4 regions of the Bowmanella yangjiangensis genome follow, and region 2 is predicted to be linked to each of the others. Evidence: predicted binding sites of a transcription regulator. Region 2 holds the regulator's gene; each other region holds the start of a gene.

Region 1 (4,227 bases), on a different contig from region 2:
AAATCCAGGGTCAGATCAAACTGGCCGGGTAAACTGAAGCCCATACCGGCACTGATATTGACCGACTTCTCGGCCTGCAAGGGGCGAATATTCACCTCGGGGCGCTCGGACAACACCTCGGCCACCGCACCATTTGGCGAAAAGCGGCCACTGGTGGTGATGGCATCAAAGCTGCTGTTTAAGGATTGCGAGGTACGTTCACTAAAAACCTGCCCGGCGGTGGGGGCGCGAAAGCCGTTAGACAAGGTGGTGCGCAGCATGATGCCAGGAGCAAGTTCGTACCACAGGGCCAGTTTGCCGCGCAGCATGGACGAAAACAGCGAATAGCTTTCATAGCGGGCGGCAAGGTTAAGGCGCAGCGACTCGCTTAAGGTGATATCCATATCGGCATAGGCCGACAACCCTTGCTGGGTGAAACTACCGGCCTGTAGCGGTGAATAACCGGGAAAGCCATTGGCACCCGAGGGCAGACCTTCAATAGCCGCAGGGCCCACCGCAAAAGAGGCTGGATCGCCGGCCTGTACCCGATAACGCTCGCTGCGAAATTGCAGGCCAGTGGCCAGGTTGATGGGTAGCTGCTTTGCCGACCAGCGGGTTTGCTGGTTCAGACTGGCGTCCAGAGTCACTTCCTGCTGGGTTAACTCGCCGGGGTGAAAAGCCGTGGGGCTGTGTGGGCCTAACGAGGCATTGATGCTGTTATTTAAAAAGTAGCGGATGCGGTTTTGGCCAAAACCCAGGCTTAGCTCTGCCTGTGGGGTCGCGCCGGATAAAGAATTGATACCGGCATGCAAGGCAATATCCGACTCACGCTGGCCAAATCTGGGGGTAAAGCCCACAGGGTAGATATCCAGCAGGCTGAAGTCCGGATACAGGCTGCTGGGCTGATACACCAGGTTGGTATCCGGGTTACGCCAGTTAAAATCCGACACACCATAAGTTTGCGCCAGGGTGCCAAAGGCAAAGGCACTGAACTGTTCGCTGATCTGCTGCTGGGTATTGAACGCCAGTTGCAGCCCCTCTTGCTCAGGCAGCCCCCAGCGCTGTACCGGGTTGGGTACCTGCAGTTCAGGGTGCTGCTGGGCAAATAGCACGGCATCCTGCGGCTGCGTGCCTCTGGAGGTGGGCGTATTGCGATAGCCAGACAGACTCAGCATGGAAAAATCCTCGTCGTCCTGCCAGCCTAAACGCATACCACCACGCCAGGTGACGCCGTCGCCCTGAAAATACTGGCCGTATTGCATAAAGCCGGCGCTTTGCTCGCCGTCTTCCAGGATCACATTGATTACCCCGGCCAGGGCGTCAGAGCCATACTGGGCCGAGGCGCCGTCACGCATCACTTCGATACGTTTTATTGCATGGCTGGGGATCTTCGAAAGATCAATAGGATGGCCGTCTTCGGTTTCCACAAAGGCCGAGCGGTGACGGCGTTTGCCGTTGACCAGGATCAGGGTGTGGTCTGAATTGAGGCCACGTAAGCCAAAAGAGCGGTTAAAGATCCGGCCGTCATTGAGTGGCAGACGAAAGGCGGTAAAGCTGGGCAGATAGAATGCCAAGGTATTGAGCAAGTCTTCGGCGCCGGTGCCATCCGGGGTGGTTAGAATATCGATAGCCGACATGGAGTCGTAACGGGTACGGGCGGCCACCCGGGTGCCGGTGACTATCACTTCATCCATGGCCTGACTACTTTGCTCCGGGCTGATATCAGTTTGGGGTTGATTGCCAGGCTTTGCGGCGCTAATGATCAGGCTCTGTGCATTTAGCCATGCTACCTGCACCGGCTGTTCGGCCAGCAGCAGCGTCAGTATCTGTTGGAAGTTGTATTGCCCGCTAATTGCGGGGCTTTGCAGCTGTGAAAGCAGCCCGGCCGGGTAGAGGATATTGGCATGGAAGAGTTCGGATATTTGCGTGAGAGCTTGCTCAAGAGAACCGGCGGCGATATCTAACTTTATGGCTGAGGACTCGGCCGCATCAGCCGGGGCCGCAAACAGGCTTCGGGTAACCAAACACAGTATGCACAGCATAAGCTGCCATCGCCGACTCAACACAATAATCAAAGGCCCAGCGGTTGCGGCCAGTCAGCACTGACCTTAAAAAGGCAAGGCGCTATGGTGCGACAACAGCATGACAGATTGTTTACAGCGCCATAGAAGGTATGGGTTGTAGTAGGGGAATATTTGACTGGGCGAAGATCGCCTTACTCGGAAGAAACGACACAGTAGTTTGTAAAAAATTCATCACCTAAAAATTCGAAATATAGATATTGCAATAAAATCAATTGGTTACGTTTGGCACGGGATTGGCATTAGTGATATCGAGGTTAATTAGGAAAAGGAAACCCAAAATGAAACGTAATATTTTATCTTTAGTAGTTGGTTCTGCCCTGGTGATGAGTACTGGTGCGTATGCTGCAGACAATAGCTGGGAGCGTGAATCTCATGATGCCTGGATTGATGGTAAAGCCGAAGCGACTTTGCTGTTCAACGGCAACCTGAACTCTTTCGACATCAATACCGATGTTGAAAACGGCAAGGTTACCCTGACCGGTAAAGTAGAAAGCGATGTCGACAAGAAGTTGGCGGAAGAGCTGGTGCGCGGCATTGATGGTGTGAAGGACGTAAGCAATAAGCTGACGGTGCACAAAGAGGCTGGTGCTAAAGAGCACAGCGATGCCGAAACCTCTGGCTTTGTCGATGCTAAGATCGCCACGGTAGTAAAGTCACGCTTCCTGTTCGATACCGACATTTCTGGCACCAGTATCGATGTAGATGTGGAGAATGGTGTGGTCACACTTACAGGAGATGTGGAAACTGACGCTGAAAAGCAATTGGCTGTCAGCATCGCCAAAAACACCGATGATGTGCGTGAAGTGAATGACCAACTGATTGTGACAGGCCAATCTTAAGCCTCAGATCTTTTGTTCTCGCTGCCGGCCCCGGTCAACCCGTTTGACCGGGGCTGCCTTATTTACCCATTGCTTTGACATGCCCGACGGCAAGGACCGTAAGTGGCGATCTTCAATTCTTTTTTACTCCCCTGTTTTTTTTCTCTGCATAGGGTGTTTTTCACTCAAAACCCAGATTCGCCTCGCGCCTGACCTCCAAGCCTGTCTATGTTTGACGACAGTCTGTAGCTTTTTCAATGTGGCCTGCAAATATCTCATGGTGGACAGCGGTAAAGGCCCCGGAATGTCATGCGGAATTTTTATAACCTTATGAAAAATATATAAAAAATATATTCATGGGAAGTGGTGTGCGATTTGCAACAGCAACTATGACAGCCGCACAAGGAATGGTCCTTGGCTGTGAAGGAAATTCTGACTTAGATCTTTGGAGGAGCTATGAAAGCACAAAACCAAAATATCGACCCTAAAAGTAAGGCGGCAAAAGGTAACGGCCAAGCCGAGCCGCTGCTCAGTGAGCAGCTGGCAGACAGTCTGCATCATTCTATTGATGCTATGTCGCAAAAAGCCTCGGCTACCGAGCAGGGCCTGCGCAACAGCATGGCGGCCTCGTCCCGCTATCTGAAAACTAACAAGCAGAAGCTGGAGAGAAACTGGGCGAAATCCGGGGCCAGAAAATATGCCTCTGAGCACCCAGTGATGACTGCTGGTGTCGCCTTCGGTCTGGGCGTAGTGATTACTGCGCTGTTGCGTAAAGGTCGTTAAGGAGCGCTTATGTCAAGGGTAAAAGCGTTAGCTGACAAAACTCATGGGCATAGCGACGAGGCCGCAGCATTTGCGGCCTTGTTTAGCAGCTTTCTGGCGTTAATGACGTTGCTTATGCGCCAGTGGCTGGCGGCTGTGCAACTGTTCAAGGTCAGAGTGGAAGTGGCAACCCGCAGTCTTTTTTATGCGGCGGTGCTGTATATGCTGTTTTGCAGCTTGTTGGTGGCGATGTGGATAACTTCCTGTGGCATGCTGGCGACCTGGGCCATTAGCCAGGGCGTGCATTGGGCGTTGGCGATGTCCACTGTGCTGATCATCAATGCCGGGGTGGCCTGGTATCTGCTGAGATCGGCCAGAAGTTTGCTCAAAACGGCTTTGGATCCGCACGCTATATCCGAACCTTCCACTCATCTGAAGGAGCATGCTAATGACCCTGTTGGCCGAATGGTTGGTCGCTAAGTCTACACGCCGCTATCAAATAGCTAGCAGGCGCTACCAGCGTTTGTCGGGGCGACGCCAGCAGCAAACCACAATGTGCCGCTGGCAACTTCGTTGTGTAAGTC
Region 2 (4,227 bases):
ACGACCACTGATGATGATGAGTTTCACACTATAGCCTCAAATAGTTCCTGATTTGATTGGGCGTGACGCAGTTTTTTTACCGTTTCCTTGTCATTCAATTTGGCGGCAATGGTGGCCAGGGTTTGTAAATGCCCTTGTGCCTGGTCCTCGGGGACCAATATAGCGAAAAATATGTCGACCGGTTGGTTGTCTATCGCTTCAAATGCGACCCCTGGCTGACTGGTAACCAATATTGCGGTTACATTACTCAGGCCGGCTAAGCGTCCGTGAGGAATGGCAATACCACAACCAATGCCTGTACTACCCATCTTTTCCCGGTTAAGTAAGCTAGTCAGAATGGCATCCTGGCCTATATCCGGAAGGTGTTGGGCGGCAATATCACTAATGGATTCCAGAATGCGTTTTTTGCTGGAGCCTTGTACTGCACATACAGTGCGGTCTGGGGTGAGGATGTCTTTGATTTCCATTTTGCGTTTTTTGTCTGTGTGGCCATAAACAGGCTAAGCCTGTTTATGGCATCAGTGGGCCTAATGGCGTTTCATCTTTTCCTTATGCTTGAGCACCTGGCGATCAAGCTTATCGATAAGACTATCAATGGCAGCATACATATCAGTATGTTCGGAAATAGCAAAGACTTCGGTACCGTTCAAATGTAATGTAGCCTCCGCTTTCTGGTTCAGCTTTTCGACATTCAGAATGACATGAACATTATTAATGTGATCGAAGTGTCTCTCCAACTTAGTAAATTTACTATCAACGTAGTCGCGAAGAGAATCGGTGATTTCAACGTGATGACCAGTAAGGTTGATTTGCATAGTGCCTCTTCCTTTTGTTGGCGAGTCTTACAGCAGACTCTTGCGTTGGTTAGATGGGGGAATCGATAGTGATTCCCGGTACTTGGCGATTGTTCGCCGGGCAACCATAATGCCTTGGTCGGCTAACAACTGCGCAATTTTGCTATCACTAAGTGGCTTGGCAGGTTTTTCTGCCGCCACCAGTTTCTTAATCAGAGCTCGAATAGCGGTAGATGAACATTCCCCGCCGCTTTCGGTTGCTACGTGGCTGGAGAAGAAATACTTCAGCTCATAAATGCCGCGTGGCGTATGCATATATTTCTGTGTGGTTACCCTGGAAATGGTGGACTCATGCATATCTACCATTTCTGCCACATCGTTCAATACCATAGGCTTCATGGCTTCTGGGCCGTATTCAAAGAAGCCCTGTTGCTGCTGAACAATACAGTTAGCGACCTTCAGTAAGGTGTCATTGCGGCTTTCCAGACTTTTGATAAACCATTTCGCTTCTTGCATGTGCGAGCGAATAAACTGGCTGTCGCTGGAATTGCGCGCATTGCGGCTCATGGCGGCATACTGCTGGTTAATACTCAGCTTAGGTAAGCTGTCAGGGTTCAGCTCTACTATCCAGCGCCCATTTTTCTTGGCAACAGATACGTCCGGTATAACGTATTCCGGTTCGCTGGTGACAATGGCGCTACCAGGGCGTGGATTGAGCGTTTGCAGTAACCGCAGTGCTTCGCGTAATTCTTCTTCTTTAAGACGCGCTTTGCGCATCAGAGTTCGGTAATCTTTGGCAGCCAGCAGATCGCTATATTCATTAATCAATGCTTTGGCTTCTTCCAGCCAAGGCGTGTCCGGTGCAAATTGACGCAACTGCACCAGCAGACATTCCTGCACTGAACGGGAGCCTACCCCAACCGGATCAAACATTTGAATGCGCTTCAGTACACACTCAATTTCATCCAGTTCTACCTCTTCGTTTTCAATATCCAGGCTTTGCAGGATATCTTCGGTACTGACTGTCAGGTATCCAGACTCATCAATACTATCGATAATGGCAATGGCAATGGCAGCATCGGTTTCACTGAAAGGGGTCAGACGCATCTGCCAAAGCAGGTGATCCTGAATATTGTCAGAGGTTTCCCCCTGGTAAATGGCATCATCATCACTGGCTGTAGAAGACGAAGCGGGGGCCGAAGAGGCGCTGTAGTATTCATCCCAAGTGGTATCTACGGGTAACTCATCGGGCAGTTCCTGCTTTTCCAATGCGTCGCCGGCTTCCAGGCTCTCGCTGTGCTCGCCATTAGAAAGAGATTCATTGTCGGGACTATTTAAATCCTGCACGTCTCCGGCAGAGAAGTCCTGTCCGTCATCCGCTTCCAACAATGGGTTGGAGTCCAGGGCTTCCTGGATTTCCTGCTGTAGATCCAGCGTGGACAACTGAAGCAGGCGGATGGCCTGTTGCAGTTGCGGCGTCATAGTGAGCTGCTGGCTGAATTTTAGTTGTAATGCGGGCTTCATCTACTTCTTATTATGTTCCAATGGCCTTTCAAGATATTGATATGGGCGTTTTAGCAAAGGTCAAGGTACCCTGCGGCATACGCCTTAACTATAGCCTGAATTGTTCTCCGAGGTATACATCTCTCACCTGCTTGTCATTCAACACCTGTTCGGCGCTGCCTTCGGCGATTAATTCACCATGGCTGACAATATAGGCTTTCTCACACACATCCAGGGTTTCACGAACATTGTGGTCGGTGATCAGAACGCCGATTCCTCTGTCTTTGAGATGATGGATAATCTTTTTAATATCGCTGACAGAGATAGGGTCGACACCGGCAAAAGGTTCATCTAACAAAATAAAGCGAGGATTGGCAGACAAGGCTCTGGCAATTTCAACCCTGCGCCTTTCACCGCCGGATAAGCTCATGCCGGTGCTATGCCGGATATGGTTAATATTGAACTCATCCAACAGAGCGTCGGCTTCTTGCTCGCGTTGTTCCTGATTCAGCTCTTTACGTGTTTCCAAAATAGCCATCAGGTTTTGATATACCGTCAACTTGCGAAAAATGGATGATTCCTGTGGCAAATAACCTATGCCACGACGAGCTCGAACGTGCATAGGTTCGTGGCTGAGTTCTTCGTCGTCGATAAAAATTTGGCCTTTATCCATGGGCACCAAGCCAACAATCATATAGAAAGAGGTTGTCTTACCCGCACCATTGGGTCCCAGCAGACCAACTATCTGTCCGGCGCTGACTTGCAAACTGACATCACGCACCACCTGGCGGTTTTTGTAGCTTTTGGCCAGATGTGAGGCCTTCAAGGTGGGCATGCTGTTACTTCTCCTGCACGGGTTTTTTCTTCGGTTCAGGCTGGAATATTGTCTCTACGCGACCATCTCCGTCATCTGAACCTTGGGCAACCAACTGCTCTTTCTCCATGTTGAATTCGATTTTATCACCGCTGACACTGCTACTGTTTTGATGTAGCTCAGCATTTCCGCTAAGCGTCAGTGTGCGTTTTTCTACATGGTATTCGATATGGTTTGCCAACGCTCGAATGCGACTACCATCTGCCATGGTTTGCTGATATTCGGCAGGATTACCGCGGGCGATAAAAATTTCCCGGCCTTTACCCTGCTCGGCATTTACTTCCACTTCACCCGCTTCAATGCTGAGTGAACCCTGAGTGATTTTTACATCTTCCCGAAAGATGGAGATTTTGTTGATGCCATCTCCGGACTGGAATTTAGAGGCCACTCGGATGGGTTCATTGAAGTCCTGATTGATGGCATTGGCAGCGGCGCTGATTAGCAAGGCGGTCAGCAGCAGGTTCAGTTTAGTTGTCTTTGCCATAGATGGTCTCTACGTGATCCAGTAATTCAAATTGTTTGTTATTCATATCAGCACTAAAACCATTGCCGCGAATGGTGTAATTGACGCCTGAAATAGTCACGGGCTGGTCTGAATGCATGATCTTGTTGTTGAGATCGATTTCAATAAAGCTGGTATTGATGGTTTGTAAAATGCCGTCTTCACTGAGACTGCGGATCTCAACATTGGTTTCCAATTGGATGCGGTTGTCTTCATATAAGGTGCCTTCCTGGGCGGTAATTTCCCAAGGGGGCTCATCAGCCTTAACAAACACGCTGTATTGAGGCTGTTGAAACAAGGTAAAACCCAGGGCTTCATAATGTTCCATGACGGTAGCATGGATGCTGTGGGTGAGAACCCCTTCCTCGTTATACAGGTTGGTTTGCATATTGCGCGCCTGATAATTCGGCTGCCATACATCTTCCCTGGGTTGGTTTGTCTGGGGTTGTTCGCTGTCCTGCCACCAGTTGTAGTTGGTGGCCACAATCAGCAAGAACAGCAGAAGTATACTTAAGGTTAAGCGGTTCATATGCTGCTGCCGTGACTGATGGTCA
Region 3 (4,227 bases), on a different contig from region 2:
TTGGCATTTGGCAGTGCAACGGGTACCGCACCCGCAACAGGTCGGTCGGTATACACAACGGTACCGTCAGCTTGCACCACTTTATACAAAGTGGCACTTTGTGCCGACAGGGCAAATATGGTGAATAGCCAGCTTAGTCTCATTAGATCCCCAAAATAGTTGCCATTCATCTAGAGCATACTTCTCCAGTTTAGCCCGAGCAGCGGCAACAAAAAAGCCCGCACAAAGGCGGGCTTGTTATGGTAAGTAAGACTTACACGCTGTAGTACATATCGAACTCTACCGGGTGCGTGGTCATGGCCAGCTTTTCCACTTCCAGGCGCTTGATAGCGATATAAGCATCGATCATGTCGTCAGACATTACGCCGCCTTCTTTCAGGAAGTCACGGTCAGCGTCCAGCGCATCCAAGGCCATCTCCAGGCTGTGAGCGACGGTTGGGATGTCTTTCGCTTCTTCTGGCGGCAGATCGTACAAGTCTTTGTCCATGGCGTCGCCAGGGTGGATCTTGTTCTTGATACCGTCCAAGCCGGCCATCAGCATAGCCGCAAAGGACAGGTAAGGGTTCGCAGCCGGGTCAGGGAAACGCACTTCGATACGACGACCTTTCACGCTTGGTACGTGAGGGATACGGATAGACGCACTGCGGTTACGTGCAGAGTAAGCCAGCATAACAGGCGCTTCATATCCTGGTACCAAACGCTTGTAAGAGTTGGTAGTTGGGTTAGTGAACGCATTCAGTGCGCGGGCGTGCTTGATGATACCGCCAATGTAGAACAGCGCTTCTTCAGACAGACCTGCGTACTTGTCGCCGGCGAAGATGTTCTTGCCATCTTTAGCAATTGACTGGTGTACGTGCATACCAGAACCATTGTCACCTACCAGTGGCTTAGGCATAAAGGTAGCGGTTTTGCCGTAAGCGTCAGCAACGTTGTGTACTACGTACTTGTAGATTTGCACTTCGTCAGCTTTCAACACCATGGTATTGAAACGACAGGCGATTTCGTTCTGACCAGCGGTTGCCACTTCATGGTGGTGCGCTTCGATAGACAGACCCATTTCTTCCATGACCAAACACATGGCTGCACGGATATCATGTGCAGAGTCGACAGGAGGAACAGGGAAATAACCGCCTTTCACGCCAGGACGGTGACCTTTGTTACCGCCTTCAAACTCAACACCTGAGTTCCACTTGGCTTCCATAGAGTCGATTTCATAGAAAGAACCGGCCATGTCAGTGTGGAAACGGATATCGTCAAACATGAAGAACTCTGGCTCAGGACCCATCAGAACGGTGTCACCGATGCCAGTAGATTTCAGGTATTCTTCCGCACGACGGGCAATAGAGCGTGGGTCACGATCATAGCCTTGCATGGTAGCTGGCTCATAAATGTCGCAGCGGATGTTGATTTGTGTTTCTTCAGCGAAAGGATCTAATACTGCGCTGGCAGCATCCGGCATCAACACCATGTCGGAGTCATTAATGCCTTTCCAACCGGCAATAGATGAGCCGTCGAACATCTTACCTTCTTCGAAGAACTCCTCGTCCACCAGGGCAGCAGGAATAGTAACGTGCTGCTCTTTTCCTTTGGTATCGGTAAAACGCAGGTCAACAAACTTGGCTTCACTTTCTTTGATCAGGTCCAGTGCCTTTTCTACTGACATTATGTCCTCCAGGTTGATATTCAAAACGCAGATTCAGTAGTCTGCGGATAAGTCGAACTTTGTTGATGCAACAAAAGCCAGTTTCATGCCAAGTTGCAGCCCTCAGTAGTTATGCAGCCTTTGAGGCATATTGCCATGAAATCGAGCCAACTTAGCGCATCAAAAGCACCAACTTGGTGCATTGACGCACCAAATGTGCGCAGAGCACTCCAGCAAGATGCACCTAAAAGTAGCTCAAATCCAGTTGGCTAGCGAAAAATCTCAATGTGTCATCGCAAAATCCTTGAGAAAACTGTACAATCCGCCGCCTGAAAAAAGGCATTGGGTGAAAAAACCGGCAAAACCGGCTTAAAAACCCAGCTAGTGTCGTCTGGATGAAATAAACTCAGAGGACACTGCCCGTATAGGATGACCACATCCGCTCCACGCCACCAAGAGAGAATCAGATGAGTTCACAACAAACCTCACTGGATAAATTGAGGAACATTGCCATTATTGCCCACGTTGACCACGGGAAAACCACCCTGGTTGACAAACTTTTGCAACAATCCGGTACGCTGGACAACCGCAAGGGCACTGACGAACGCGTCATGGATTCCAACGCCCTGGAAAAAGAGCGTGGCATCACTATTCTGGCGAAAAACACTGCCATTAATTGGAAAGACTACCGTATCAACATCCTGGACACCCCTGGACACGCCGACTTTGGTGGTGAAGTTGAGCGAGTTCTGTCTATGGCCGATTCAGTTTTATTGCTGGTTGACGCCGTTGACGGCCCCATGCCGCAAACGCGCTTTGTAACCCAAAAGGCTTTCGCCCACGGACTAAACCCGATTCTGGTTATCAACAAGATTGACCGTCCTGGTGCGCGCCCTGACTGGGTTATGGATCAGGTTTTTGACCTGTTTGATAACCTGGGTGCGACCGACGAGCAGCTGGATTTCCCTGTTGTGTATGCGTCTGCCTTACAAGGCTGGGCAAGCTTGGATGAGAACGAGCAAGCTACAGACATGGAAGCACTGTATCAGGCCATCGTTGACAAAGTATCTCCGCCCAAAGCCGACCCAGAAGGCGCTTTGCAGATGCAGATTTCCCAGTTGGATTACTCCAGCTACCTGGGCATTATCGGTATTGGCCGTATCAAGCGCGGTCAGGTTAAAGTTAACCAGCAAGTCACTGTAGTGGGTGCTGATGGTAAGAAGCGTAACGGCAAAGTTGGCCAGGTATTCGGTTATCTGGGTCTGGACCGTTATGAAACTGAGACCGCCAGTGCCGGTGACATTGTCGCTATCAGTGGCTTAGGTGAGCTTAAGATCTCTGACACTATCTGTGCCGCCGATACGGTTGAAGCCCTGCCACCTCTGACGGTAGATGAGCCAACGGTAACCATGACCTTCCAGGTCAACACCTCACCGTTTGCCGGTCAGGACGGTAAATTTGTTACCTCACGCCAGATTCTGGAAAGACTGCAAACCGAGCTGAAGCACAACGTTGCCCTGCGTGTGGAAGAAACCGCTGACCCGGACAAGTTCCGTGTATCTGGTCGTGGCGAACTGCACTTGGGCGTTTTGATCGAGAACATGCGTCGTGAAGGCTATGAGCTGGCCGTATCTCGCCCCGAAGTTATTCTGCGTAAGGAAGGCGAGCAGCTACTTGAGCCCTACGAGACGCTGACTGTAGATATCGAGGAAGAAAACCAGGGTTCCATTATGGAGCAACTGGGTTTGCGCAAAGCTGAAATGCGCGACATGAACCCCGATGGTAAAGGCCGTGTACGTATCGACTTCGTGGTACCCAGCCGCGGTTTGATCGGCTTCCAGACCGACTTTATGACCCTGACCTCAGGTACTGGTCTGATGTATCACACCTTCCTGGAATATGGCCCGCATGCCGGTGGTCGTATCGGTCAGCGTAACAACGGTGTACTGATCTCCAACGGTAAAGGTAAGGCCCTGGCCTATGCCCTGTTTAACCTGCAGGAACGTGGTCGTTTGTTTATCGGTCATGGTGTGGAAGTGTACGAAGGCCAGATCATCGGTATTCACAGCCGCGATAACGACCTGACAGTTAACTGTCTGAAAGGTAAGCAGCTGACCAACATCCGTGCCGCTGGTACCGATGAAGCGCTGACCCTGACGCCACCAGTACGCATGACGCTGGAAAGGGCACTGGAATTTATCGACGACGACGAGCTGGTTGAAGTAACCCCCAACCATATCCGTCTGCGTAAGAAACTGCTGACGGAAAATGACCGTAAGCGTGCTTCCAGAAGCGCCGACTAATCAGAAAAACCCGCCTAGTGCGGGTTTTTTATATCCAGGGATGGATGGTATGCCGACGTTATAGGGAATATTCGTCGGCGATGTTCAAGGATGAACGGGCTGAAAACTATAAGCTAAAGCTGTTCCATAGCGTTCCTGACGCTATGGTGCTCCTCGACTTTATCTCCTGATTCGCTCTACATTCTCCATCCTTGGCTAGGTGAGCAAAATAAGACTAAATTTCTTACTGACCCGAAATTCATTTAGATTTAATTAAGATTCTTTATCATTTGCACGCATTGG
Region 4 (4,227 bases), 460 kb from region 2:
CCCCACATCAGTGATCCATTGGTAATCGCTGTCGGCCTTGGAATTTAAGTAGTCCTGGCTGGCGTAGTAACTGATATAGACAGGAAACAGCCGATGGCCGACCAGATGTTCATTGGGGGCATTGGCTACCCTAAGCACAACATCTGCTTCACAACGTTGCAAATCGGCCAGGCTGTACGACGTTCTTATATTAAATTGGATATGTGGGTGGCGTTGCTGAAATCCATGCAACTCATCCAACAACAAAAACTGGGCGATCGCCGGTGGCAGCGAGAGGGTTAGACTGCCGCTTAAATCACAAGCAAGATGGCTGCGTTTATCGGCTAATGTACACGCCTCAATGGTTCGGGCCGATTCATACAATGATTGGCCAAAGCTGGTTAACACATAACCTTGCGGCGTGGCATCAAACACCCTTATCCCATGTCGTTGATTCAATATTGCCAGACGACGGGCCACTGTGGAATGATTCATGCCCAGCGTTTTTGCTGCATTACGCAGGGTTTTACCCCGTTGCAGGGCTAAAATAACGCGATAATCATCCCAATTTTCCATCTACCAACCTTTTGCTCACCGGGTGGGACCCCGGCCAGCACATCACTGCGGATCTCTCTCCCTGGCAGCTATATAGCCAGAAAACCCCTTGCGAGGCAAAAATTGGTTATCAATTTGGTTATAGGCGAGGACCTTGTCGGCATCATGCACGGAAAAAGCCGAGATACGCCAGCCTTGCTCGGTTTTAAATAAGTAGTAGGTTGCGCCGACACGATTATACACCTCGCCTTTTTCGGTATAGCGCACTGCTACATTGCTGGCCAGTGCCAGGGTGTCGCCCAATAGACTGACATGCACTTTCTCCCAACGCACACTGGCTACACCTTTTTCCTTTAATGCACTCAGAAAACGCTCAACCTGCTTGTTCAACACCTCGGTTTCAAGAACTGATGGCCCTCTGCTGGCTGAAATCAGCATCACCTGATCAGCATACAATATGGGCTCCGCACTTAACTGCTGATTAACCAGATAGTGATTGTATTTTTGCATGTAATTGGCAAAAAGTGTCTGAATCGCAGCAACGTCCTCAGACTCTGTTGCAGAATTAGCCAGACACCAAGGGGCAAGCAGCATAGCAACCAAAACACTAAGTAACTGTAAGACACATCTATTCATGCATGTATTCCAGAAAAGTGGAGTTAACCTAACGCCATGCTAACAATGCCATTCCCAACTGTCGTGGATTGAATCGCTTAAGGGCTGTTGCATTTATGCAACATCTCAAGGTAGACAATGAAAATAGTGCGCAAGCCAATCCCAAAGAAAAGTTAACTCGAACTTCACAAGTATAATAAGCACCAGTCAGGCTCAGGCCTAGGTGAAAAGGAGGATGTCAGTTTTTTTTACACAAACAAAAAAAGACAACCTAAAAATCTTTATAACTTATTGTATTTCTTTAAATTAACCACCTTGGCTCATACATTGCTTAGTCCGCCGCGCATATGATTAACCGTTTAAGGAAGTAACGATGAAGAAAATCATGTTTTTGCTCTCTCTACTAACGCTTACCAGCCAGGCAAATGCGGCTCTACTGACTTTTGATGATATAGCCGGCGGTAGCGAACAAAATAATGTCGGCATTATGCCGGTATATAATGGTTTCGTATTCTCCTCGACCTTACAGTGGATTGATGTTGAGAGTTCTAACTGGAACCATGGCGCCTACAGCGATGATTTCGCGCTCCTAAATAACTTTCATGGTATCGGCATTATCACTGAAGAAAACGGTGCTTATTTCACCTTTGATGGTTTATGGGCCAAGAAATGGGCTACAGGTAAGGATTCTGGTGGTGCTGACTCACTGTTTGGCACATTACAGGGGTACAAAGACGGTGTTCTGGCCTGGTCAATCAACACAGGTTTAAACGGCAGCTATAAATATTTTGGCGCGCAAAGCGGCCTGATTGATGAATTGCGCTTGGGTTTTGGCAACAATTTCCTAGTCGATAACCTGGCGTTAAATCACAACACATCAACCCCTGTACCAGAGCCAGCACCTTTGGCGTTACTGGCTTTGGGTTTGGCCGGTATTGGCTTAATGCGCAGAAGAAAGTCAGCCTAACCAAGGCTAACCCTATGTTTATTAAAGCCCGGATCTAGCCCGGGCTTTTTTGTCATATCCAGCATAATCATTGCCCACGCCGTCTGGTTATATGAGACGGAATTAAAGGGCCAACTGGGTACTGAATTTACGGCAGGACCACACCACTCTAGAGTCATAACGGCGAATTTTAGGATTTTGCATAAACACCTCCTGACTCCAGCTTTCATACCAGCTCAATGAAGGGCCATGCACAATCAATATATAATCCTCACTACCGGCCACATGATAGCTTTGCATCACTTCGGGTAACGCAGCCATTTGTTGGTTGAATGCCTGATAAGTCTGTACGGTTTCATCGGCAAAAGACAAGGAAAGGATAATAGTCACGCCGGTGTGTACAGGATTAACAATGGCCACATCCTGACTGATCACCCCTTGCTTTCGTAGCAATTGCAAGCGGCGACGCACCGCTGAGGTAGACAGCCCCACTTGCTCACCAATAGCGGCATGCGCAATCAGGTTGTTAGCTTGCACGATACGCAGTATTGCCTTGTCTAACTCGTCCAGCGTAATCGCACGTTGCTGCACTTCAGTTGCCAATTTGGTCACAAACACCTCAAACAATGACGAATTTGGTACTTTTTCTAAGCGTATTTAAGCAAAACTTCAAGATCCTTGGTGCTACCATTTTTCCACCAAGATATTTATCAACCACCGGAACTCCATGCTTAGGTCTTTAAAACCACTGAACATAGCCTTGTTGGCGTTAAGTTTTCCCCTCGCCGCCAGCCAGGGCCTGAATGAGAAACTCGACGGCATATTGTTGCAGACTGAGGAGATCTCGCCTGGTGCCATTCTCTATGTAACAGCACCACACTTTTCCTACCAGAAGGCAACAGGGCTGGCAAACACCAAAACCAAGCTGGCTATGCAGGCTGACTTCACCTTAAGAACCGGCAGTATCACTAAAACCTACCTTGCGGCGCTGACACTGCTTGCCGTCAAACAGCAGGGACTGGAACTTGACCAGCCAGCCACCCGTTACCTGCCCGACTGGGCTAAGGAAAAACTACCGGCCGCCCATCACCCCAGCGTAAGGCAGTTGTTAAACCATACTTCCGGCCTGCCAGATTACTATTCGCTGTGGTTCTACTTATTTGACTGGGATAAGCAAGCCGAGATAACCCCCAGACTGGTGCTGGACAGTATTGCAGGTGAAGATGCCGAACAGGCACCAGGGCAGGCATACAGCTATTCCAATACCAATTATCAGGTACTGGCATTGGTACTGGAAACGGTCTGGCATCAACCTGTGAGCCAGATACTTCATGAGCAGTTATTCGTGCCATATACCTTGCAACATACCTATTACAGCGCCCGTTTCCCACCAGGGGATGTTATCCATGGTTATGGCGCCCCCATCACCCCCTGGGGCTCGGCGCTATTTCCCTGGGTGGATACCTATGAATGGCGTGAAAATTCCGGCCCGGATGGCGGTATGCTGGCCACCGCGGCAGACCTGGATAAATGGTTGCGCCTATTATTCAGCCCGGCAGGGGCGCTTGATGAGGTGGGAAAACAGATGCAAACAGACGCCATTGAAGTGTCGGCACGTATGTCTCAGGGCTATGGGTTAGAAATTTTTACGTCCAGAACAGGCGTAAAAGTACTAGGCCACACCGGTGCAGCAGATGGTTATTTAAGTGCCGCGTTTTATATACCAGCAACCGACACCAGTCTGGTCTTGCATATGAATTATTCGGACACTGATGGCTTTAAAACTGTCCTTTCAGCGCTACTCAAAACCCTGACCGACCTGAACCAGCAAGATTAACTGGCTTTAGGTCAAAAAGGCCACATGCACCGCAATTATGTCGGTGCAACGCAGCCTGAAAGCTAGTTGTCAGTTTAGTTGCCCGGCCTGCTGCAGCGCATAAACCGCAAAACTGCCCAGCCAATGGGTGCCTTCGTAATTGCCATCAACAATGGCCGGTAACGAATGGCGCACGTGGGCATCGGCAGTCGGGCGCAAATGCCCATACTTTTGCTGAAACTCGCCTACCAGTCCATACAAACACCAGGCACGGCTGAAGTTCAGACCGTCCAGATGCACCAACTTACCGTCGGCG

The links. Region 2 encodes sigma-54, which starts transcription at its own class of promoters, with help from an activator protein. Its sites were predicted from a motif close to GTTGGCACGNNNNTNGNNT; they were not measured.
Region 1: the regulator sigma-54 is predicted to act here: its motif matches at 2,285-2,303, upstream of KJY73_RS12570 (BON domain-containing protein).
Region 3: the regulator sigma-54 is predicted to act here: its motif matches at 1,738-1,756, upstream of glnA (glutamate--ammonia ligase).
Region 4: the regulator sigma-54 is predicted to act here: its motif matches at 1,464-1,482, upstream of KJY73_RS02695 (PEP-CTERM sorting domain-containing protein).

Annotation. Positions count from the first base shown of each region.
Region 1 is NZ_JAHDJU010000002.1:663,692-667,918, forward strand. It holds gene KJY73_RS12565 (TonB-dependent receptor plug domain-containing protein) at 1-2,021, opposite strand, end outside; gene KJY73_RS12570 (BON domain-containing protein) at 2,342-2,902, shown strand; gene KJY73_RS12575 (DUF883 domain-containing protein) at 3,338-3,664, shown strand; gene KJY73_RS12580 (hypothetical protein) at 3,674-4,123, shown strand; gene KJY73_RS12585 (hypothetical protein) at 4,092-4,227, shown strand, end outside.
Region 2 is NZ_JAHDJU010000001.1:120,819-125,045, forward strand. It holds gene rapZ (RNase adapter RapZ) at 1-27, opposite strand, end outside; gene ptsN (PTS IIA-like nitrogen regulatory protein PtsN) at 24-467, opposite strand; gene hpf (ribosome hibernation promoting factor) at 528-815, opposite strand; gene KJY73_RS00575 (RNA polymerase factor sigma-54) at 843-2,318, opposite strand; gene lptB (LPS export ABC transporter ATP-binding protein) at 2,407-3,132, opposite strand; gene lptA (lipopolysaccharide transport periplasmic protein LptA) at 3,137-3,655, opposite strand; gene lptC (LPS export ABC transporter periplasmic protein LptC) at 3,639-4,202, opposite strand; gene kdsC (3-deoxy-manno-octulosonate-8-phosphatase KdsC) at 4,199-4,227, opposite strand, start outside.
Region 3 is NZ_JAHDJU010000004.1:109,524-113,750, reverse strand. It holds gene KJY73_RS20070 (DUF4124 domain-containing protein) at 1-143, opposite strand, end outside; gene glnA (glutamate--ammonia ligase) at 254-1,663, opposite strand; gene typA (translational GTPase TypA) at 2,110-3,945, shown strand.
Region 4 is NZ_JAHDJU010000001.1:578,081-582,307, reverse strand. It holds gene KJY73_RS02705 (LysR family transcriptional regulator) at 1-555, opposite strand, end outside; gene KJY73_RS02700 (hypothetical protein) at 598-1,170, opposite strand; gene KJY73_RS02695 (PEP-CTERM sorting domain-containing protein) at 1,523-2,116, shown strand; gene KJY73_RS02690 (Lrp/AsnC family transcriptional regulator) at 2,219-2,707, opposite strand; gene KJY73_RS02685 (serine hydrolase domain-containing protein) at 2,823-3,932, shown strand; gene KJY73_RS02680 (DUF2891 domain-containing protein) at 4,002-4,227, opposite strand, start outside.